DNA from 3 places in the Sphingobacterium sp. UBA3549 genome. Region 1 is predicted to be linked to each of the others. Evidence: riboswitches for the same ligand, from Rfam matches in the RefSeq annotation. Region 1 holds a riboswitch; each other region holds the start of a gene.

Region 1 (8,060 bases):
TGGTTAAATCCCTAACCTGGATATGTGTTTCGTATAAGCCTTGTATCATAAATTATATCGTTTTAAATTATTCGCATTCATGTGTAGTTGTCTCGCGATGTCAATATAAGATCGGATGGGTATGAAGCATGCCGTGTACTTATATTGGCCGTAACTTTCGCCTTTCGTAACCGCAATTTAACTCAATTGCAAAACTAAAACCAGTAAAAAAGCTAAATAAGACAGAAAGATGATGATTTATGATCTCACAATTTGATTTAAGGGAAAACAACCCTATCTTGTAACTAAACACATTAAGCTATGTCTGATACCCTTCTCTTTCAAAAATATGTGTCTGGTGATTTCACCGACTTCCACGACTTGGTGAAGGAGGATGATGTCATGAAATATATTACTGGCAAAGGCTTGTCCAACGCACAGGCGCGAAAAAAATTCGAGTCGATTCTCGAACTCAACCAAGATCCGGATTTAGGTTATTTCAAAGTAATTGAAGCAGATACGCAAAAACTTTTAGGGGACTGTAAGCTCGTTAACTACAAAAAAGATGCAACCGTATTTGAAATAGGCTATTTGCTCCGCAAGGAACACTGGGGCAAAGGTTTAGGGACGCAGATTTGTAAGTCAATGCTCGCACTAGCGACAGCATTGGATCCAAATAAGGATGTCATCGGCATTATTGATCCCGATAACACCGCTTCGAAACGCCTGTTAAGCAAATTCGGATTCAAGAGTTTTTTCGTCGGGATCGAAGACGCTATTGCGACCGAAAAACTGATCCTCAAACGAACCGCAATCAAATAAACAAAGCCCATTCGTTTATTAGAAACAATCTTTTCAGCCCATGCCCGAGTCAAACAAAAAATCCATGAAGCTTAAGGTAAAAACAAACTGTAAAGCACACGAAAGCCTTCAGGATACCTTATCATTCTTTGGCGTAAATTGTCATCGCCCCTATTACATTTCTTCTGGCAATCCGATTTTTGAATACCCCAGTAATGCTTTTCGTATCGACTTTTATGCGATCTGTATCTGTACCGAAGGGGATATCAATATTGAAATCGATAATCAGGAATACCATTTCTCAAAGCATAAGATTCTCGTATCCGCACCGACAACAATTATCCGATTTTCACAGGTCAGTCCTAACTTTAGAATGAAGCTTATTTTCTTTGACAAAGCATTTCTTCTTAAACATATTGTCAATCCATTTTTTATTGAGCAACTGGGATTTTTTAAGAACTCGACTTTTACTATAGTCAGCGCTAATGATAATCTCATTGACAAATTAATCAAATTAATAGACTACTTTAATGATGTTACGTTACGGACGACACGTTTTACAGCAGACATCATTCGGACAATCATCTTTAATTTATTATTGGAAATCGCCGACGAATTGGCTACCGAACAACAAATTCCTGCAGACAGTACCCAAGAAACAAATCATCTGTTCTATAAGTTTACGAACTTAGTTCAACGCTATGGAAGTCGATACAAAGAAGTACAGTATTATGCCGATAAGTTGTTTATTTCAAACAAATACCTTATTCATGTTGTAAAGAGAGCCTCTGGTAAAACGCCGCATGAAATTATTGACGAGTATGTACTTAAAGAAGCCTATGTGCTGCTGGGGAACCCCGAAAAAACAATTTCACAAATTTCGTATGAAATCGGCTTCCATTCCATTTCGGCATTCGGTCGCTTTTTCAAAAAATACTCCACCTTATCGCCGTCTGAATACCGAAAGCAACAAAATATGTAGGAATCGGAAATTCGGTAGAACAATAGCGAATTTGAGGGCACAAATGTTTCAGATGGTATCGGTAACTTTAGTCAAGGATTAAAAACCATACGTATCATGAAAGAAATCACCTCCAAATTCGACAACGTATTGAATGCATCTGCCGAATATAAAAACGTTAATCATGAACCTGATTCGAGCAAAGAGGTTCAACGTAATACACCAAAAAAATCGATGCCCTTTTCTGATCAGATCGGTAATTATCAGCGCAATAAAGGCATTCCCCCAAAATCATATAAAGACAGTAAAATCTACATCGTCGGAAGTGGTATCGCAGGGATGTCCGCGGCTTATTATTTTATCCGTGACGGACATATTCCTGCGGAGAACATCACCTTTCTTGAACAGCTCCATGTGGAAGGTGGCTCGTTAGATGGTGCTGGCAACGCAGCCGATGGTTATATCATCCGCGGTGGCAGGGAAATGGATATGACCTATGAAAATCTTTGGGACATGTTTCAGGATATCCCTGCATTGGAGATGCCTGCCCCGTATAGTGTTTTGGACGAGTACCGTTTGATCAATGATAATGATCCCAATTACTCGAAAGCCAGGCTCATTCATAAATTGGGTAAAATAAAAGATTTCAGTAAATTTGAATTGAGCAAAATGGATCAGCTGGCCATCATTCGCCTGCTGCTCAAAAATAAAGAAGACTTAGATGACTTAACCATCGAAGACTACTTCAGCGAATCATTTTTATCCAGCAATTTCTGGACCTTCTGGCGTACCATGTTCGCTTTCGAAAACTGGCATAGTTTACTTGAGCTGAAATTGTACATGCATCGTTTTTTACATGCGATCGATGGACTGAACGACCTTTCGTCATTGGTATTCCCTAAATACAATCAATACGATACTTTTGTAACCCCATTGCGCAAAGTACTCCAAAGCAAAGGCGTAAACATTCAGTTTAATGTGCTGGTCAAAGACCTCGATATCCAAAGCAATACCGAAGGAAAAGTCGTGGAGGCGCTTATCACAGAACAAGATGGTAAAGCGGTGAAAATTCCAATTGGAAAAGACGATTTCGTCATTGTTACCACCGGATCAATGACCGAAGACACCTTTTATGGAGATAACAAAAACGCACCGATTATCGGTATCGACAACAGCAGCAGCGGTCAGAGTGCAGGCTGGAAGCTCTGGAAAAACCTTGCTGCCAAATCGACCATATTTGGTAGACCCGAAAAGTTCTGTAGTAAAATCGAAAAATCAGCATGGGAGTCTGCAACGCTGACTTGTAAGCCTTCGGCTTTAGTCGAAAAACTAAAAGAATATTCCGTCAACGACCCTTATTCCGGCAAAACAGTTACTGGCGGTATCATCACCATTACCGATTCCGATTGGCTGATGAGTTTCACCTGTAATAGACAGCCACACTTCCCTGGCCAACCGGATGATGTTCTTGTCTTGTGGGTATATGCCTTATTTATGGATAAAGAAGGAAATTACATTAAAAAGCCAATGCCCCAATGTACGGGAGATGAAATTCTAGCCGAGTTATGTTACCATCTGGGAATTATTGAGCAACTGGACGATGTTATCACAAATACCATTGTGCGTACGGCGTTTATGCCCTACATTACGTCTATGTTTATGCCTAGAGCAAAGGGTGACCGTCCAAGAGTTGTCCCTGAAGGCTGCAAAAATCTTGGCTTGGTCGGTCAGTTTGTCGAAACTAATAACGATGTGGTTTTTACCATGGAAAGCTCAGTACGTACAGCACGGATTGCCGTATATGAACTTTTAAACTTAAATAAACAGGTTCCAGATATCAATCCCCTTCAATACGACATCCGTCATCTCTTAAAAGCGGCCAAAACGTTAAATGACGACAAACCGTTTATAGGAGAAGGTTTACTGCGTAAACTATTGAAAGGCACTTATTTTGAACATATCCTACCGCTTGGTTCCGCGGACGAGGAAGAGCAGGAATCCTTTCTCACAGAACAGATCAGCAAATTCAAAGATTGGTTAAAAGGAATTAAAGGATAAGGATCACAGCATGCGCCATGGTTTCGCGGCGTATGTTTTTACGAATTGAAAAAAAATAATAACATCATGGACTTTAAAAATATTACGATAGCAGGCAGCGGAGTTTTAGGTTATCAAATTGCTTTCCAAGCTGCTTTTCATGGCTACGATGTCACCGTTTATGATATCAACGATGAGGTACTTGACAAAGCGAAAGCTAAATTTGATCTTATGGCGAAGGCCTTCGCACATGATCTTCATGCCAGTCAAGAACAATTGGCTTCAACCTTCGACAGACTCAGTTACGATTCAAACCTCACTTCGGCAGTAGCGAACGCAGATTTTCTGATCGAAGCAATTCCCGAAAATCCGGCGATTAAAATTAGTTTCTATAACGAGCTGGCAAAGGTCGCTCCTGCAAAAACCATCTTTGCGACAAACTCCTCAACGCTGCTACCAAGTCAGTTTGCTGAGGAGACCGGCCGCCCCAAACAGTTCTTGGCCTTACACTTTGCCAATGAGATCTGGAAGCACAATACAGCAGAAATTATGGGCCATCCAGGCACAGACAAAACAGTATTTGAGCAGGTGGTCAACTTTTCAAAATCCATTGGGATGGTTGCACTGCCACTGCATAAGGAGCAGCCTGGCTATATTGTAAACTCCTTACTTGTTCCGCTACTATCGGCAGCAACGGATCTTTTGGTCAACGAAGTAGCCGATGCCCAAACAATCGACAAGACTTGGATGGTTGCCACGGGAGCGCCAACGGGCCCCTTTGGCATACTCGATATCGTTGGCATCACAACTGCCTATAATATCAACAAAATGAGTGCCGAGGCAGCCAATGATCCCATAAAGATCAAAACTGTAGCCTATCTTAAAGAACATTTCATAGACAAGAACAAATTAGGCGTCGCTACCGGGGAAGGGTTCTATACCTATCCCAATCCAGCCTATCAATCGCCAGACTTTTTGAAGTAATGGACTGGCTTTCGAAAGAACGCGATTTCAATAAACAGCTCGTGCGCGATCTTACAAGATAACGGATAAATAAAGACTTGTTATAATCTACATAGAACGGCCTTTCAGATCATGATTCTGAAAGGCCGTTCTCAAAGATCTGCTTAACGTATTATCCATATAAGGAATCTTCAATTGCATTCCACAGTTGAATTCTTTTTTGCAGCGCAACTTTACTAATCTCCTTCATTTCCGTCCATTTAACCTCATCGTCCTTCGCAAGATCTGTTATCATCTGCATCGCCAATGGACCGTGTTCGTCGCCATCTAAATCAATATGGCGTTGAAAATAATAAATAAAACTGTCTAAATTGGCTGTAGGGAAATTCGCTTTAATTTCTTCTAAAATAGAGGTAAACATTCCGGGAATGAGGTCTTCACGTCCAAAGGTAAATGCCGCCGCAATTTTATGCACTTCACCCTCAGCTATTACTTCGAATGTAAAATTCAGAAAATCTTTGATTCGCCTGTCCAATGTTGTCAATGCTATAGCATCGAATATATTATCCGATTTTTTGGCATTGGCAATAAATTTATTGATCAAATGGAGGTCGGCTCCCATAGCAGACATTGCGTCGAGATACATCTCAAAATGGCTTAATCGACGTCCATCGATATATTCATCCGACTCCTCTGCCAATACAATTTCATTAATCAAATAGCGCGTTGAAGGATGTTCACTGGCGAACCATGGAAGTGTGGTACAGGTTAATTTGATCTGTAAAGCTTTTAATAAAGACATAAAATCCCATACAGCATACACATGCCCTTCGGTAAAAGAACGTAAATTTTTGATCGTTTTGATTTTACGGTATAAAGGGTGTTGCAATAATACTTCGCGTTCGGTAGCAATGTATTCGTTAATTTCCGCAATTCTATTCATGCCGCAAAAGTATTGTGTTCTCTCTGCTTTTTAAAGTATTTTCGATGAGATTACAGTAACATGATAAATTTCCCAATCAGTTAACCGCTTTATACCCAAATTAAAGTCAAAGCGACCAGCTTGTTTTGCTGCTGTTTTCGATTATCAGCGTTTAATAGCAGTAAAGACAAAAAAAGTTTTGTTATAAAAAATAATCTACTATCTTTGTAGAGTATTCAGAATTGCATGATGCAATACCAACCGAGTGAAGGCACCGCGGTGGTAAATTAATACGGGTTTCGACCAAAATAAACGTTACACAACGGTTATTTTCCCAAAGTAATCTGGATACAGTTTATGGTTTAATCCTTTAAATTTTTAAATTGTATGGCTACAACAACAAATCTTTACCAACACTTACTGGAAAAATTCAGTTATTATTCAACAGATGAACTGATCCAGCTCAACAACGACACCATTTTAGGACAAGGCTGGGGATCATCGAAAGCTACCTTCAGAACAGCTTTGATCAGTACATTCTCCAAAAGGGGGCTTGATCTTTCTAATATTATTTCCAAGGAAGACGGCTTTACGTCGGTGAAGCAGGTGCCTGTCCGTCTGGAACAAAATGTTTTGATTCCTTTACAGTAAAGCCCTATAAACAAAAAAAGAGTAGGCCTAGCCTACTCTTTTGTCAATGAGTGGTGATATCTTAATGTATGATTGAGCGAATGGGCTGTTTGCCGAGCGTCGTCTTTGTAGGACGAGAGATCGTCGCAATTTTGAATTTCTGCCACATCCACTTTCTTTCTTACTTTGCTGATGACCTGATTTAATTCCGATTTCCAGTTACCCGGATCGCCAAAATCGTCCATCCAATTTTTGTTGATAAACTTTTTGTAGTTCAAAAGCAAAATATACAATTCCTCACCACTACCGGCGCGATTGATTGACGTGCGCCAGTTCTCTAATTTTTCTTTAAAACTCATAACCAGCAATATATAAAAAAAATACTACTCGACCAAATATTCCCGATTTTTACCTTGCGTATTGACAAAGATCTGACAGTACAATCGCTTTTGCGTCGGAGTCGACAATTTCATAAAAACTGTTATCTTTATCACCGCAGCCTGAGCGCTTAAACGGTTGGAATTTAGTTGAAGACATAAGCATGCGAAATAATGACCTTCTATTTTCAATCGCATCAGTTCCAAGAAATAAATAATTAATTGATGACTAAACTTTATTGTGATTATTGGGTCTCATTAACAAGAGTAACATATGATCATTTGCTTTCAAATTTAACCCGATGCCCTATATGATGTCAAAAGTCCCATTTAAAACCATGCTCGTTCTTCTTTTGTTGACTACTGCCACACAGGCTATTTGTGCTAAAGTAGCGCATGCCAATTTTGCTACTTTTTTCTTTCAGGAACATCGGGGTGATGGTTACAGCAAAATCGGATCACGTATCTATTATCGTGGTAAAGAAATTGTCAATGCCAATGCCGGTTCTTTTCAGTTTTTAGGTGATGGTTATGCAAAAGACACCTGGAAAGTCTATTTTCGGGGGGCAGCTGTAGCCGATGCAAGTCCTTCTACTTTTCAGTCACTGGGTGACGGTTACGCTAGTGATGCCTGGAAGATCTATTTTTATGGCAGATCCTTATCGAATGTGACAGCGTCTTCCTTCAAGACGCTGGGAAATGGTTACAGCAAAGACGCATGGAAAGTCTACTATTTGGGCAAAGAAATTGCAGGAGCCAACTCCTCCAGCTTTGAAAACCTCGGTCGGGGTTATGCAAAAGATAATTGGTCAAGCTATTATCGGGGCGAAAAGAACGAGAGATTTGCTGGTCCTACCACACAGCCTCTTGGCGGTCAATATTCCAAGGACAATTGGTCTGTTTTCTATAAAAATCAGAAAGTGGAAGGGGCTTCTGCTTCAACGTTTGAATATTTGGGTGATGGCTATGCCAAAGACGCCTGGGCAGTTTACTATCAAGGAATAAAAGTTAACGGCGCTTCGGCATCTACCTTTACAGCACTTAGAGGAGGGTATGCGAAAGACTCCTGGACGGTTTTCTATCGCGGCCAGGAGCTGAAGGGGGCGAGTGCTTCCACCTTTGAATATTTGGATAACGGCTATGCCGGGGATGCATGGAGCAAGTTTTATAAAGGGAAAAAATTGGATTGATCTACTCGATAATAATGTTGATCCCGACCATTTTAGCTTTGTATTTAATTTTTTCAATAAGACCGTAGTAGCCCCAGTTGCGCAACAGAAATTTATCGCCTTTGGCAATTTCCTCCTTATTGGATTGGTTGACCAACAAGGGGGTACCTGCCTGTGCTTTCACACAAAGTTCAATTAACCGGCGGCTATAGAGATGGAGC
Region 2 (8,060 bases), on a different contig from region 1:
GCCAAAGCATAACGTGTTCGTACAAAACGTTTGAAAAAACGAACCAATGCGATCAGCCCCAATCCAATCCAGATTGCAAAGGCGTAGAAAGAGCCCACATAAGCATAATCCCGCTCCCGAGGTTGCATGGGCGTTTGATTTAGGTAAACAACAATCGCTATTCCGGTAAATACAAACAGCAGGGTTACGACCAAAGTATAAGGCTTGTTGTTTCGATACAACCATACCGCACCAGCTATTCCCAAAAGCAGCGGCAGAAAGAAATAGGTATTTCGGCTCGGATCATGTGCCTGCGATTGCGGTAGTTTATCTTGCGCACCTAGTCGCCAGTTATCGAATGCTTTGACCCCCGACAGCCAGTTGCCATCGCTATAGGTCCCATACCCTTGTCGATCATTCTGTCTACCGACAAAATTCCATAAGAAATAGCGCGTATACATATCGCCAAGCTGAAAATTGAAAAAGAATTTAAAATTGTCGGAGAATTGTGGTTGCTCTCCCTCTTTCAAATTGAGGTAACTTCTATAATAGGCTTGATGGTTTCCATCTTGGCTGTAGATACGCGGGAAAAAGGTTTCCTTATCAAATTGATATTTGTCTATCTGTGTAAAGGGTACATACGCCGATTGATCTTTCCGATAGCCTGTCTTACTCTTTACACCAACCACTTGCGAATCATAATACGGGCCTTTGAGCAATGGCTCCCGGACATATTGTTCCCGGCTCAAATATCCCAAAAAAGAAAATACATTATCCGGCGCATTATTATTCAAGGATGGATTTGCTTTTCCCCGGATCATGACCATGGTGTAGGAACTGTATCCAAATAAAACAAAACAAAAAACTAACAAAGCGGTGTTGAGCGTGTATTTGCGCTTTGTATACGAATAATACAAACCGCAAACTATCAATCCTACCAGCAATGAGCACGAGAAGAAAATTCCGGAACCAAATCCCATTCCAAGTGAGTTTACAAATACAAGGTCAACTTTAGCAGCCAGGCCAACCAACCATTGAATAATACCCCACAAAACGGCTCCCAGGATCAGTACACCTACTACAAACGCTTTTAAGGTACCTTTCGCACTCACCTGAGTTGCTTTTCTGAAATAGACCACCATCGCTATCGCTGGGATAGCCAAAAGATTCAATAAATGGACTCCAATAGAAAGCCCCATAACAAAACCGATAAATACCAGCCAACGATCACTACCTTCTTCATCAGCACGAGCTTCCCATTTTAATATCCCCCAAAACACAACTGCTGTACACAAGGACGACATCGCATAAACTTCGGATTCTACGGCCGAATACCAAAATGAATCGCTGAAACTAAATGCCATTGCACCAACAATTCCTGCGCCGAAGATCTGCAAGCAGTTGGATAAAGGTGCGTATTTGTCTTCGCGGAGTATCTTCTTGGCAATTGCTGTTATCGTCCAAAATAAAAATGTAACCGTAAGCCCGCTGCAAATTGCCGATCCGATATTCATCCAATAGGCGATTTTACCTGCATTACCCAAAGCCAAGTTTGAAAATACATTCTGAATCAGAAGAAACAATGGTGCCCCAGGTTGGTGTGCTACTTCCAGCTTGTAAGCACAGGCAATGAATTCACCACAATCCCACCAGCTTACCGTCTTTTCCACGGTAGCAATGTATACACATGTGGCAATGAGTCCGCAAGCAAAACCCAGTAGAGAATTTATTCTGTTGTACGTCATAAGGTCAATTGGTCTTCTATTAAAATCCTTTTTAGGACTTTAAGTTAAAAAGTTATCCTGATTCCAATATGTTAATTAACACTATTTAACACAAGTACCTGACAATAAACACACTGACACTTGCACGCACGCAAATGACTCCGTTACCAACACGACGACTCGGCTATAAGGTCAATTATAGGATATCTTAACAATGAAAAAGGGAGCTTATCAGCTCCCTTTCGCGGGTATTTTTATGAGTTAGGCTAGTTTTTCTACAATTTTCTTTGTTGGACCCGGATTACTCATCGTATAGAAATGTAAAACCGGAGCACCAAACTTGATCAGCTCCTGACATTGTTGTACTAACCACTCTTCTCCGACTTGTCTGACGTCGGCATTCGTTTTACATTCCGAAACAGCATCGCTCAGTTCTTCTGGAATATCGAGATGAAATATTCGTGGTAAGGTCACGAGCTGCTTTTTAGTTGTCAGTGGCTTTAATCCTGGAATAATAGGCACATGTATTCCATTATCTCTACATTTAGTAACAAATTCCTTATATTTTTCGACATTAAAGAACATTTGAGTTACAATAAATTCCGCCCCCATATCGACTTTTTGTTTCAGATATTTAAAGTCAGTATTAAAATTTGGCGATTCAAAGTGTTTTTCGGGGTAACCTGCTACACCGATGCAAAAATCAGTCTTTTCCGATGTGACAATATCCTCATGCAGATACTTTCCTTTATTCATATCAGCAACCTGTTCCAATAGGTCTGTTGCAAAAGCATGTCCACCATCCGTCGGAATAAAATCAGCATCGCCCTTACGTGCATCTCCGCGCAATACTAAGACATTATCTATACCCAGGAAGTTCAAATCGATCAGTGCATTTTCGGTTTCCTCCTTAGTAAAACCACCACATATCAAATGGGGCACAGCATCAACTTTATATTTATTCATGATTGCTGCACATATCGCCACTGTCCCAGGACGTTTGCGATAGGAAACGCGTTCCAGTAATCCACTTGCATGCTCTTTATAGATATAATCTTCCCGGTGGTAAGTTACGTCGATAAAAGGAGGTTTAAACTCCATCAGTTCATCCATGGTTTTAAAAATACTTTGGATGCCCTGCCCTTTCGCCGGTGGCAATAGCTCAAAAGAAAATAATGTTTTTCCTTTGGCATTCTGGATATGATCGATAATCTTCATTAAAAAACTGTTTTTTAGTTTGGTTGGCTTATATCGAAACGCACACGTCGAGGAATCGTTTATCTTCATGTAACTTATCTTTCCCACATGGAGTAGGGTAGAATTTAGCACCTTGAACAATACAGGTTGCTAAGGCTTCAACGGGTCTATTCCCTCGGCCTTTCTCTATAAGCGTTGCTAATATCGTTTTAAAAAATCAAAAGACAAAAATATTTTTTCGAAAAGACTAAAATGGCACCGAAAATAGGGCAATAAGACCTTTGGGCTCTGCTTACACGCAACAAAAGAAATGTATGCACCACCAAAAAATGTTAAAAAAACAGGCGAAAGTAAGGATCGAGAATCATTGGCTAAAGATGCGCTGCCAGGGAATTCCGTAGATTTTTGAGATAAAATGTGATTAATAAAAGTCCTGTTACGTGGTATTCCTCTTTCGATGCATATTTAAAGCCATCAAATAAATAGCGATAGGCGATCAATGCATCTTGTTCATTGTAAAACAACTCTTTCCAAGATTCCGGCACATCTGTCCACGCCTTGAGCACAATACCGTTCTCAGCATAAATAATTGGCGATTCAACACCATCCATTCGATAATCGTGATGTGTACCAGAACTTGATATATGTTGAAAGTAAGCGATGGAATAATCAACAAAATTCAATGCCCTCGCCTTGACCTCCTTTTCACTTTCTGCTCTTACGGGAGCATTCCGCCACAAATTCACTTGACTGTCAAATTTGCTTGGTGTCTCGCGTATAGGGGTTTTATCTAAGGCAAAGTTGAGATAAAGTCTTTCGGTAGTAGGTACACGCGCTGAGTTAAACTGTGAAAAATCACCTCTTAGCTGAATAAAATCTTTTTTTACCTTAACAATATCCAATGCGATGCTACCTTTTTTCTCGTCGGTCAACTCTAATCTGTCACCATTGAATCTATACTTTCCGAAGAGTAATATATCGTCGAGCGCCAAGACAAAGCGGTCTTTATTATGGAGTGAGAGAAAGGACCGATATAAAGTAGGATCATTCCCATAGGTATTTGCCTCCACATTCTGGGGAGATTCTCTCTTAAGTTTATGATATTGCTCATTCGAATAGCCCAATATCATCTGATAATTACCTTCAGGAAACTCCTTTTTCTTTCCAAAGAAAGCACAAGAAGACAGTGAAAATAGGAATAGCAGGAGTAATAACGATTTCAAAATCAATTAATAATTATGGCAAAATAATATATGCCAATATAATAAATTACTGCGATAGTCTATGAAAGGCTATTCATTTATATAAGCCTAAGGATATACTTATTCTTTATACAGATCCACTAAGCCTTCTGGCAATTCAACTTCAATAATCTCCTCTTCGCCATCAATACCTAAGATCAAATCGTCCGAAAGTGGGAACATCAGCTCCTTGCCATCCATATCTACGGTAGCAACAAATTGTTGTGGAAACTCCTGAACATCTGTTATTCTCCCCAGTTCACCATGGTTTTCATCAATTACTAAAAAACCGATTAAATCCGTATATCTAAAATCATCTGGATCACGCTCCGGCATTTTATCATTGGAAAGATATAGCTTTTTACGTACAAGTATTTGAGCCTTATCAATATGATCCACATCCTCGAATGTCACATAAGCGGTACTGTTCTTTTGAAATTTGATGGCGTCAACAAAATAAGGAACAAGCTTTTTGTTCACTTCCACGAAGACGACATCCATATCCAAACTCTCGTATTCTTCGAATTCAAAAAATAGCTGTACTTCTCCTTTAAGCCCTCTTGTTTTGCTGATATAACCGATGTAAAAGCTTTGATCAATAGTCATATTTTCGTATTTAGCAATTAGATGTAAGACATGATAATGGCAAACTATAGCCTATAGGCTGTTTCAAAAAAAGCCGGCTCAAGGTTGAGTCGGCTTTCTCGAATACTTTATGAAAGAATTAACCTTCAGTTTCTTCTGATGCAGGAGCTTCAGTCTCTTCAGCAGGAGTTTCTTCCGCTACAGGAGCATTTTTAGCAGCTACAGCAGCAGCTTTTTCTTCTTTTTTCTTAGCTTCAGCAGCTAAAGCAGCATTTCTAGCATCAGCTTTAGTTTGTGCTAAACCATCTTTTTTACCAGAGATTCTTGCATCATTAGCTTCAGTCCAGGCTGCAAATTTAGCTTCAGCAGCAGCTTCATCAAAAGCACCTTTTTTCACACCACCTTGCAAGTGTTTTTTGTAAAGAACACCTTTGTAAGAAAGGATAGCGCGAGCTGTGTCAGTCGGTTGAGCACCTTTGTTCATCCAGTCCAAAGCTTTTTCAAAATCCAAAACGATCGTTGCTGGATTAGTGTTTGGGTTGTAAGAACCAATACGTTCAATGAATTTACCGTCACGTGGAGCGCGAGAATCCGCTACGACTACGTGGTAAAAAGGACGTCCTTTTTTACCGTGTCTTTGCAATCTGATTTTAGTTGCCATTTTTTAATTTATTTTATGTATTCAACATATCCCCCGAGCTTCATACTAGAGGGGATGCAAAGATAGTTATTTTTTTCTATTCATAAACATAATTTTATAAACTTCGCTGAAAATGACATCCTTAACACCTTGAACACCCCTTTTAGAACATATCTCATTGCACCAGCTCTGCCGTCAACACCTAAAGTAATGTGTACAGCTGTTGGCTTCGCCCGAAGGCAACACCTACTCATATTACGACACCAGTATATATCATAAAACAATAATTTGGTTAATAAATTAGAATCAAATTAAGGCTGTTTTCTCAATTAAAATAATCTTCCTCATTTTTGCCAATTCACTTTTTACTTTCTACCTTCATTCTATGAAATCCGTTGCGCCATTAAAAATATTAAAAGCTTCAGCCGGTTCGGGGAAAACCTTTAGCTTGACTTTACATTATCTCACCCTTCTCCTATCCAACGAGAATAGCTATAAGGAAATTTTGGCGGTGACATTCACCAATAAGGCAACTGCCGAAATGAAGGAACGTATCCTATCGGTACTCCATGGCCTGGCAACAGGCCATCCTAGCCCTAAAATTGAAGATTTCAGAAAGTTATTACTGGCACAACAGCCAGGTTGGACTTCACATCTTGTGCAGGAGAAAGCTCACCGTGTTTATCGCCGTATCTTACATGATTATAGTCATTTTACGATAAGTACAATTGATGGTTTCTCCCAAAAGGTCATCCGCGCGTTTACATATGAACTTAATCTTGATGCGGCTTACAAGATTGAAATGAATGTCAATAAAGTGAAAAATGAGCTGACAGTTATGCTCAATCAATTACTGGATGAGCGCCCCGATCTACTCGATTGGATTATAACTTATGCTGAAAAGAAGATAGCAAAAAATGAAAATTGGAACTACCGTCAGCAATTAATGAGTTTGGCGAGCCTTATTTTTTCTGAAAATTTCCAGGAATTTGATAGTTATATCAACTCAGCAAATCCCAAGGAGGTTTTTAATATCCTTAATCAGGAGATTGAACAGAAGATAAGCGCATTTACCGAAGCGCTATCCATGACAATTGAAGCGTTTAGTGAGACATTCAAAAAATTCAACCTCACTGAAAGTGACCTGAAGGGTAAATCGCGCAATAAGATAATCTCAGCTAGCAAAACCAGCAAAAAGACGGAAAAACTCAGCGCTTCTGAAATTGCCAAGATAATAGAAAAATACCTTCTGTTAATCGATAATGAAGATGCTTTTACGGATAGTGACAAAAATATACGTCATGATCTTATGGCTGCGTTCAGCCCTATCTTGGCGTCCTTCCAAAAGTTACACGACAACCTATCTGCTTACATTGCCTATCAAGCGGTACAGAATAACCTCTATTACCTGCGTTTACTCAAAGAAATGAGCGATTTACTGACACAGTGGCGACGCGACAATGGTGCCCAGTTAATTTCCGATTCTCAGATTCTGTTAAACAAACTCGGACTTGATGAAAATAGCGACCCAACATTTATCTGGGAGAAAATCGGCAATCGCTTTAACTACTTTTTGTTTGACGAATTTCAGGATACTTCGCGCATTCAATGGAAAAACTATAGTCCGCTACTGATCAATGCATTGGCAGATGCCAAAGGTACTGTCAGCGAACACCTGATTGTAGGAGATGTTAAACAAAGCATCTATCGCTGGCGGAATGGCGATTGGCGAATTTTACTCCAACAGGTAGAACAACAAATTGTCCATGCCTTTCACTTGGACAACGATAGCAAAACAACCTTTATCGAAAACGGAAGTCTCGATACCAATTTTAGAAGTCTTCCAAATATTATTCATTTAAACAATTACCTATTTAACAGTATTCCAAAACATTTGCAACAGGTATTAAATGAAAAAGTATCCGAAAGCCTGGATGAAGAAGGCAAACAGTGGTGGGCTTCCTCAGGCAATGATAGCATGCTTGTCAAAGCGTATGAAAACAGCCAACAGGAGGTGCCTGAACATAAAAAAGGAAAACTTGACCAATTAGGTTCCATTGAGATCTCCTACATTCCCGTTACTGATGGACGCTACAGACGAAATCAGGTTATCGAAGAATCACTTGTAAATTTATGCCAAAAAATAAGCGAATGGCTACTCGACGAACGCTATCAACCCCAACAGATCGGTATTTTAGTGCGTAGTAATTCACAAGCCAAGTTGGTTATCCAGAAACTCATGGATTTCAAAAAACAGCAACAGCTCACGTTTGAAGTCATATCAGGAGATGCGCTGTCGCTAGCCAGCAATGATGCCGTTTTACTACTGATCGAAACGCTGAAAGCATTAGTCTATAATTCGGAGAAACATACCATTCATAAAGCAAAGATCGTCTATCTCTATCAGCATATACAGAATAATACGACCGTTGATCAGAATGCATGGTTAAAATTTGCCACAAATGACATCCATGAGCTTAAAGATTTTCTACCTCAAGCCTTAATTGACTCTTGGGAAATGGCACAGAAACAGCCATTGGTCCACTTGATTGAAAAGCTTATCGAAATCTACGGTTTCACAACCACGGACAATATTCACCTCCCTTACCTCCTCGCATTCAAAGATATGATCTCAACGTTTTCCACGAATGGCGAACGTGGCATTATACAATTCTTAGAGTTCTGGGAAGAAGA
Region 3 (8,060 bases), on a different contig from region 1:
AAAAATTGAAAAGCCTGAAGCGATCGAAAATATTGACGCAATTATCGAAGCAACAGATGCTGTTATGGTTGCTCGCGGAGATCTAGGTGTCGAACTTCCCATGGAAGAAGTACCAGGACTTCAAAAGATCATTGTACAAAAATGTAGAGATCTTTCTAAACCAGTAATCATTGCAACGCAAATGTTGGAAAGCATGATCACTACACCTCGTCCTACACGTGCAGAAGTAAATGACGTAGCCAACTCTGTATTGGATGGGGCTGACGCCGTTATGTTAAGTGGAGAAACTTCTGTAGGTGAATTCCCTGAAATTGTGATCGAAACAATGAGCAAAATCATTATTCACGTGGAACAAACTTCTTATCCTTATTATAATGAGAAAGTTAGTGAAATCCACGATGGTACACTTATTCCTGATGCTATCTGTGCTTCCTCAGTCTATCTTGCTCAAAAAACAAATGCTTCCGCAATTGCTGTATTGACATCTTCAGGCGCAACAGCATTTGAAATTACCAGTTATAGACCAAATGTTGATATTTTAGTTTTTACAGGAACTCAAAAACTGCTAAAACAGCTCAGCTTACTTTGGGGCGTAAAAACTTTTATTTATGACAAGTTCGAAAGCACCGACGGATCTATCCATGATGTTAACAAATTTATTGTAAAAAATAACTACGTTCAGCCCGGAGCAATCATTATTAATACCGCTTCAACTCCGTTGATCGAAAAAGGTAAAACAAATACAATACGTGTTTCCCAGTTGTAGAAGGTAAACATATAGACAAAAAAATAGCGTTCTATTTGGAACGCTATTTTTTTTGTCTGTTTTTATATAAGGAATCTATCTTTAATTTAAAGCCCTCCATCTTCAGTGAATCGCTTATTCGTTTGAGCGGAAGATCAGCAGCTTGTCCATCTGCTTTAGGCATCTTTTCCGTCCCGGGCATCGGAGCTAGACTATCCATACGCCTTAACTTTTTAACGGGCATGTGATACTTCTCATCTGAGGAGTCTAATTTTAGAATAGGCATTTTCGATTTCTTTTCCTCCAGTAGAGGAACCTGCGGTTTCACCTTAGCTTCTTGCCCCAGAGCAACGGGGCCGATAGAAGCCAATACCAATGATAATACGTAATTTTTCATCTCTATATCCTTTTTTTTAGAGTCCCAAAGCTCATGTGGGATCAGCATATGCTTTATCCATGCTTATTGACTCTTGGTTATCCTAAATTGAAATAAAAATAGCTTACATTAGCTTAATTAGATTATATATCTATAATACGGTAAAATTCTTCATATAAGCTATTACCCACACTAATTTACAAACAACCACATCTATTTTTAAATAGATCGCTGTTAAACATTGTTAAAACAGCTTCAAAACACATTAGCATCTTTATATTTGTAACAATTTAGAAAATGAGCTGTCAATCATGGGGCTATCAGAAGTAGGCCTCAGGATAAATATACAAATGGAAACAAACGATACGCTATAAACTTTGTGATACAGTAAAAATTATATTTATTTAACCCTCTATTCAAATGAAGAAAAATAGCATTGTATTAATCATTGGACTGATGTCATTGGCCCTTATCGGTGTTTTGGCTATGCAATTCTATTTTTTAAGAGATTCTTATCGTCAAAAATCCCAATTGTTTGATGAATCCGTCAATGCTGCGATAACAGCTGTTGCGGGAAAGTTGGAACGGAGGGAAGTTGTTGACTTTGCTAAAGTTCAACAGGAACGAAATCTTGAAAAATCCAAACAAGAGCAGGCAAAACAACGCCTTTTAGCCGAGCAACTCGAAATCCAATATAGAATTGAAGAGTTAAAAAACAAGCAGCATACTATTTTCTCCAACTTCAAAGAGCAAGAAGATCAATTACGTGCGTTATATCCGAATGTCATCGAAATTAAAAATTCATTTTATGAAACATACATCAAGAGACCGGAGTACCAAAAATACATCAAATTTTCTGTTTCAAATGAGCTTACCGATGACAATCTAGTACAAGCCTTCATCATGCTAAACGCATCGAAGGTAGATGATCAGGTGAGCGGAAAAGATGATAGTACGCGCTTTGTTATTCCTTTGCTCGATGGCTTGGTTGATCAGCAAACCAAATTCAGGGTAGCCACCTTACCTCCAAGAGAGAATGCAAAACTTACAAAAACGATCGCTGATTTAGAAAAAAGACTGGATGTGCTTAATAAAAAGAACTCTTGGTCGGGGTTTAACGTTTATGATTCTGTTGCCATGTTGGGCGGTAAAAAGGCTGACTATATTGAAGATGTGGCTATTGGAATGGAATTAGCTAAACGCCCATTGAAAGATCGACTGAATATTATCATCGTTCAAGAGCTTATCAAAGAGGAATTGGCTCAACGCGACATTAAAGCGCCATTTAATATCGAAATATGGAGCACAAACAATATTTTACTCAATAATATCCTTGACGAAGCGGCTTTAAAAAATCCTTCAAATACAACACGGTACTCCACTGCTCTCTTTAAAGGCGACATTGGTGCTGCACCGGGAAAATTAACGATTTATTTCCCAAACAAAAAGGCGATCATCGCAGATAATATGGGCTATCTCCTTTTGCCTATGCTTGCGCTACTTTTTTTATTGGTGGGATGTTTTGCATACACGCTGATTATCATCTTTAGACAAAAGAAAGTTTCGGAGATGAAAACAGATTTTATCAATAATATGACACATGAGTTTAAGACGCCAGTTGCGACTATCATGATTGCTAGTGAATCGCTTAAGGATCCCGATATCAATGCCGACCATAAACGCGTTCAAAAATTAGCCAATATCATCTACGACGAGAACGTTAGATTAGGAAATCACATCGAACGTGTACTTGATTTAGCACGATTAGAAAAAGAAACCTTAAAACTAGATCAGGTAGATGTTCATATTAACGATCTTGTTTCTGCTGTTACGGACAGTATGCAACTGAGAATGCAAAATATTGGCGGAAAATTCACTATTGATCTGGCAGCCACGAAAGATGTCGTCGTTGGCGACGAACTGCATTTCTCAAACGTATTTTATAACCTATTGGATAATGCAATTAAATACAATAAAGGTGATCTACATGTGAGTATACAATCAAAAAACGTCGGGGATAGTATTGTGGTCACTATAGCTGACAACGGTATCGGTATGAGCCGAGATCACCTTCAAAAGATTTTTGACCAATTTTACCGGATACCGACAGGCAATGTCCACAATGTAAAAGGATTTGGTCTTGGTCTAAGTTATGTACAAGATATTCTGAGGAGACTGAACGGAAAAATTACGGTTAAAAGCGAAAAAGATAAGGGCACGACCTTTGAAGTAATTTTGCCTACAAAAAAATAAAAGGTTCCTTTTTTGTATATTTCCTCTGTAAAAGAATTTCAAAGGTAGAGGAAGCTGATTTATCAGCATCAAGGGAATTCGTTAAAATTAAAGTATTCATTATGCAAAAGATATTATTAGCAGAAGACGATCCTAATTTGGGGGATCTTTTAAAAGACTATCTCGAATTAAAGGGAAAATTTGACGTCACACTATGTACAGATGGTGATGAAGCAATATCCCAATTCAAGAAAAATAACTATGACCTCTGCATCTTCGATGTCATGATGCCTAAGAAAGACGGCTTCTCTGTTGGACGTGAAATCAGAAAAACAAACAATACTGTTCCAATAATCTTTGCCACAGCGAAAGGTATGATGGAAGATAAAACTGAAGCTTTTGAACTTGGAGGAGATGATTATATCACCAAGCCGTTTCGGGTTGAGGAATTGTTACTTCGCATCAATGCCCTGCTAAAACGCAGTGTTCGGGATAAAGAAGAAGAGGTAGTTGCAGACAAATTTGAAATTGGCGATTATTTCTTTGATTACACAAGTCAGCAGATTTCCTATAAAGGGCAGATGCAGAAACTATCGACTAAAGAAGCTGAACTATTACGCCTGCTCTGCCTAAAGAAAAATGATGTATTGACAAGAGAGGAGGCTTTATTAAAAATATGGCATGATGACAACTATTTTACTGGTAGAAGTATGGATGTCTTTCTCAGTAAACTTCGAAAATACCTGAAAGAGGATAGTAAAGTGGAGATTGTCAACGTGCACGGAAAAGGTTACAAACTTTTGGTAAGCTAAAAAAAAGGGGGAATGAGAAATACAGTCATTCCCCTTTTTTATGCTGCACAGCGTATTGGTGCATGACATACACAAATTCATGGATGAAAATAAAAGAACAAAACAATTTCATTCTTAGTAGAATATAAAAAATAGACGCACTTTTATAAAAAATTTGCATTTCAAAAAGAAATGTGCTAACTTAGCGTCGCTTATAGAGAAAGGCAGAGGGAATAGACCCGATGAAGCCTTAGCAACCTGTCCCTTGACAAGGTGCTAAATTCTACCCTATTTGATAAGGGAATGATAAGCCGAAGTCACCGAATTCTAGTGTGTCCTTCTCTCTCTAGCAAGAAATATAGTTGAAAAAGAAATATTAAAAACATTCATTATGTTATTGACTAACAATTTAGGTTACCCTCGTGTGGGCGCGTTCCGCGAATTGAAAAAAGCCAATGAGGCCTATTGGGCTAAAAAATCTTCTGTTGAGGAATTATTGGACACAGCAAAAAAAATTCGTGAAGGCAATTGGAAAACACAAAAAGATGCTGGAATAGATTTGATTCCTTCCAATGATTTCTCTTTTTACGATCAAGTATTGGATTTAACCCTCACTGTTGGTGCAATTCCTGCTCGTTACCATTCTTTATTGAATAAAGTAGACAACAATTACAGCTTAGATCTATATTTTGCAATGGCCCGCGGTTTCCAACAAGAAGGAATTGACGTAACTGCAATGGAAATGACCAAGTGGTTGGACACAAACTACCACTACATGGTACCAGAATTCACAAAAGATCAAGAATTCAAATTGACTTCTGAAAAATTCTTAAATGAATACAACGAGGCAAAATCATTGGGCATTGATACTAAACCAGTTTTACTTGGTCCGATCACTTACCTATTGATCGGTAAAGAAAAAGAAGCTGGCTTCGACAGGATCGATTTATTGGATAAACTTGTCCCTGTATATGAGCAAATATTGTCTAAACTAGCTGAAGCTGGTGCGCAATATGTTCAGATTGACGAACCTTTCTTAGCATTGGATTTAGATGCTAAAGTAAAAGCGCTATATCAGCCTACTTTTGAAAAATTAGCTGCTGCAGCAAAAAACATCAAATTAATCGCTACCACTTATTTCGAAGCGTTAAAAGATAACGAAGATATCGCGGTTAATTTGCCTATTCATGCTTTACATTTGGATCTTGTCCGTGGTGAAAACCAACTGGATACCGTTTTAGCTAAAGTTCCCGCTTCATTGACATTATCTTTAGGTATTGTTGAAGGCCGTAACATCTGGAAAAACGATTACGAAAAGTCATTGGTTAAAATCAAGCAAGCAGTTGATGCATTAGGAAAAGACCGCGTTTGGGTGGCTCCTTCTTCATCTTTATTGCATGTTCCTTTTGACCTAGATAATGAGCATAATGAACAATCATTACCTGCTGAAGTAAAAAATTGGTTAGCCTTTGCCAAACAAAAATTAGCTGAAGTAAAAGACTTAGCTGTACTGGCAGAAGGCGAAGTTGATGCGGAAACAGCGAAACGTTTTGAAGCGAACAAAGCTGCTGCTGAAAGCCGTCGCACTTCTCCATTAATTCACAAACCTGAAGTTAAAACACGTACAAGCAATATCACTGATGACGATGCAAAACGTACTTCAGCATTTGCAGACCGTAAAGCAGCGCAACAAGCGAAATTTAACTTGCCGGCATTCCCTACCACAACGATAGGTTCTTTTCCACAAACAAAAGATGTTCGTAAATGGAGAGCAGATTTGAAAAAAGGTGCTATTACACAAGCGGAATACGATAAAGCAATCGCAGAAGAAACTGAAAACACCATCCGCCTTCAAGAGCAATTGGACATCGATGTTTTGGTACATGGGGAATTCGAGCGTAATGACATGGTGGAATACTTCGGTGAACAATTAGCCGGATACGCTTTCACACAAAACGGCTGGGTTCAGTCTTACGGTTCTCGCTGTGTTAAACCTCCAATTATCTATGGTGATGTCTACCGTCCAGAAGATATGACTGTACGTTGGTCATCTTACGCACAATCATTGACAAACCGTCCGGTGAAAGGTATGTTAACAGGTCCTGTAACAATCTTACAATGGTCTTTTGTTCGTAACGATCAACCGCGTTCAACAACGACTTACCAAATTGCATTGGCCATCTTGGATGAAGTACAAGCCTTGGAAAAAGCAGGTATCAAAATCATCCAAATTGATGAACCAGCTATCCGGGAAGGATTACCTTTACGTAAAGCTGATCAAAAAGATTACTTGAACTGGGCAGTACGTGCTTTCCGTGTTTCTTCTTCAAATGTAGAAGACGATACACAAATCCACACACACATGTGTTATTCAGAATTCAATAATGTAATCGAAGATATCGCTGCAATGGACGCTGACGTTATCACGATCGAGACTTCACGTTCTCAAATGAAATTATTGAATGCTTTCGCTGGAGACTTTAAATATCCAAATGATATTGGTCCAGGTGTTTATGATATTCACTCTCCACGTGTACCCAGCAAAGACGAGATGGTAGATCTATTGCGTAAAGCAAAAGCAGTAGTGCCGGCAGAACAACTTTGGGTTAATCCTGACTGCGGATTGAAGACCCGTGCTTGGCCAGAGACCAAAGCAGCTTTAGAGTCTATGGTAGAAGCTGCCAAAATCTTAAGAGCAGAATAATTCTTAAACTATATTGATAAAGCCCTGGGTGAAATTTCACCTAGGGCTTTTTTATTGTACTCATATTAATCTAAAATTGTATCCAGATCGTGATCCTATTAACGAACAGTATTACCTTCTTTCTTACTATTTTTCCCACTTCCTTTACTAATTTCCTGTTTCCCCTTAATCCGATCCTCAATAGACTTCAGGCTTGACGAAAAATCAAGATCAACATTTTCAAGTTTCGCCATCTTTAACGCCTTCAACGCCTTTTTGTATTTTCTCATTTTTTCAAATAGAAGTGCTTTCTTTATCCAGATCCCTGCCAAGGGCATCGCCGGAAGTGTCAAAGCAAATTTAATCGTCTTTTTTGCAGCTTCATATTCTCCCATATCAATCAATGTCTGAATAAAATAAGGATATACTTCCACTGCCTGCACATTATGCGCCAAAGCTTCCTGGAAGTACCTTTTTGCCTGCTCATAATCAAACAACTGCTCGGCGTGAACTCTTCCCATCAAACACAGCGCCATTGTATTGGACTCATCATAAGACAGTGCATAGGATAAGGACTCCATGGTCTCCTCCAAATATATAGGATAGTTATCCAGCGCCTGAAGGACATATTTATTTACTGAATTCATAAAATTTTCTAAAACATAACATTCATATCCAGCTTTCATAATAACACTTGAAAGTAACTGGATTTTTAAAATTCCATAATAAGCTAAGCACATTGGAAAAATGGACTACTATTTAGAGCGCCAAGTTTTAGCCAATAGCAACGTAGGTTATTTAACGTATTAAGAAAGAAGATTAGGAAAGGGCCGTATTCTGAAGAATATTCCCGAGAATCTTCTCTGTGGACGAAGCGGGATTTTCTAATATAGCAAACATATTCTTCCGTTTTTATTAATTAATCTATTGAATTACAAAGATTCAAAATATTTACCAAATTCCCAAAAACTTGTGATTATTAATCGCTTAAATCCTACAAGGTGCTATTGGCGCATTATTGTCGCATCAATTTCGCTAAAATTTAACGACTATTTCCTCATATTTGGACTATGGAAAATCAATCAGCTAATCAATTCATCAAACTATCAAGAAAACGTAAGGGATTAACGCAACAGGAACTCGCCGATCAAGCAGGTGTATCGCTAAGAACGGTGCAACGCATAGAAAAAGGCACTGAAGAAATCAGTGGATTTAGTCTCAAACAAATTAGTC

Evidence for each region. Region 1 has a riboswitch for S-adenosylmethionine ahead of B2W36_RS21190 (5-oxoprolinase). Riboswitches for the same ligand answer to the same signal wherever they lie in the genome.
Region 2: linked by a shared signal. The riboswitch ahead of metF (methylenetetrahydrofolate reductase [NAD(P)H]) and the one ahead of B2W36_RS21190 (5-oxoprolinase) in region 1 are both predicted to bind S-adenosylmethionine.
Region 3: linked by a shared signal. The riboswitch ahead of metE (5-methyltetrahydropteroyltriglutamate--homocysteine S-methyltransferase) and the one ahead of B2W36_RS21190 (5-oxoprolinase) in region 1 are both predicted to bind S-adenosylmethionine.

What each region holds. Positions count from the first base shown of each region.
Region 1 covers NZ_DFOE01000038.1:7,614-15,673, reverse strand. Annotated here, with positions in the region: gene B2W36_RS21220 (VOC family protein) at 1-49, opposite strand, end outside; gene B2W36_RS21215 (GNAT family N-acetyltransferase) at 301-801, shown strand; gene B2W36_RS21210 (helix-turn-helix domain-containing protein) at 866-1,762, shown strand; gene B2W36_RS21205 (oleate hydratase) at 1,859-3,799, shown strand; gene B2W36_RS21200 (3-hydroxyacyl-CoA dehydrogenase) at 3,866-4,762, shown strand; gene B2W36_RS21195 (DUF3050 domain-containing protein) at 4,914-5,684, opposite strand; SAM-I-IV-variant riboswitch at 5,891-5,984, shown strand; gene B2W36_RS21190 (5-oxoprolinase) at 6,051-6,314, shown strand; gene B2W36_RS21185 (hypothetical protein) at 6,347-6,652, opposite strand; gene B2W36_RS21180 (DKNYY domain-containing protein) at 6,982-7,860, shown strand; gene B2W36_RS21175 (hypothetical protein) at 7,862-8,060, opposite strand, start outside.
Region 2 covers NZ_DFOE01000037.1:314,361-322,420, reverse strand. Annotated here, with positions in the region: gene B2W36_RS20170 (DUF2723 domain-containing protein) at 1-1,724, opposite strand, end outside; gene metF (methylenetetrahydrofolate reductase [NAD(P)H]) at 1,965-2,921, opposite strand; SAM riboswitch class I at 2,993-3,095, opposite strand; gene B2W36_RS20160 (hypothetical protein) at 3,272-4,123, opposite strand; gene rimM (ribosome maturation factor RimM) at 4,223-4,747, opposite strand; gene B2W36_RS20150 (30S ribosomal protein S16) at 4,866-5,387, opposite strand; gene B2W36_RS20145 (UvrD-helicase domain-containing protein) at 5,752-8,060, shown strand, end outside.
Region 3 covers NZ_DFOE01000017.1:187,451-195,510, reverse strand. Annotated here, with positions in the region: gene pyk (pyruvate kinase) at 1-766, shown strand, start outside; gene B2W36_RS09555 (hypothetical protein) at 810-1,142, opposite strand; gene B2W36_RS09550 (sensor histidine kinase) at 1,542-3,374, shown strand; gene B2W36_RS09545 (response regulator transcription factor) at 3,476-4,165, shown strand; SAM riboswitch class I at 4,354-4,457, shown strand; gene metE (5-methyltetrahydropteroyltriglutamate--homocysteine S-methyltransferase) at 4,536-6,848, shown strand; gene B2W36_RS09535 (tetratricopeptide repeat protein) at 6,947-7,474, opposite strand; gene B2W36_RS09530 (helix-turn-helix domain-containing protein) at 7,898-8,060, shown strand, end outside.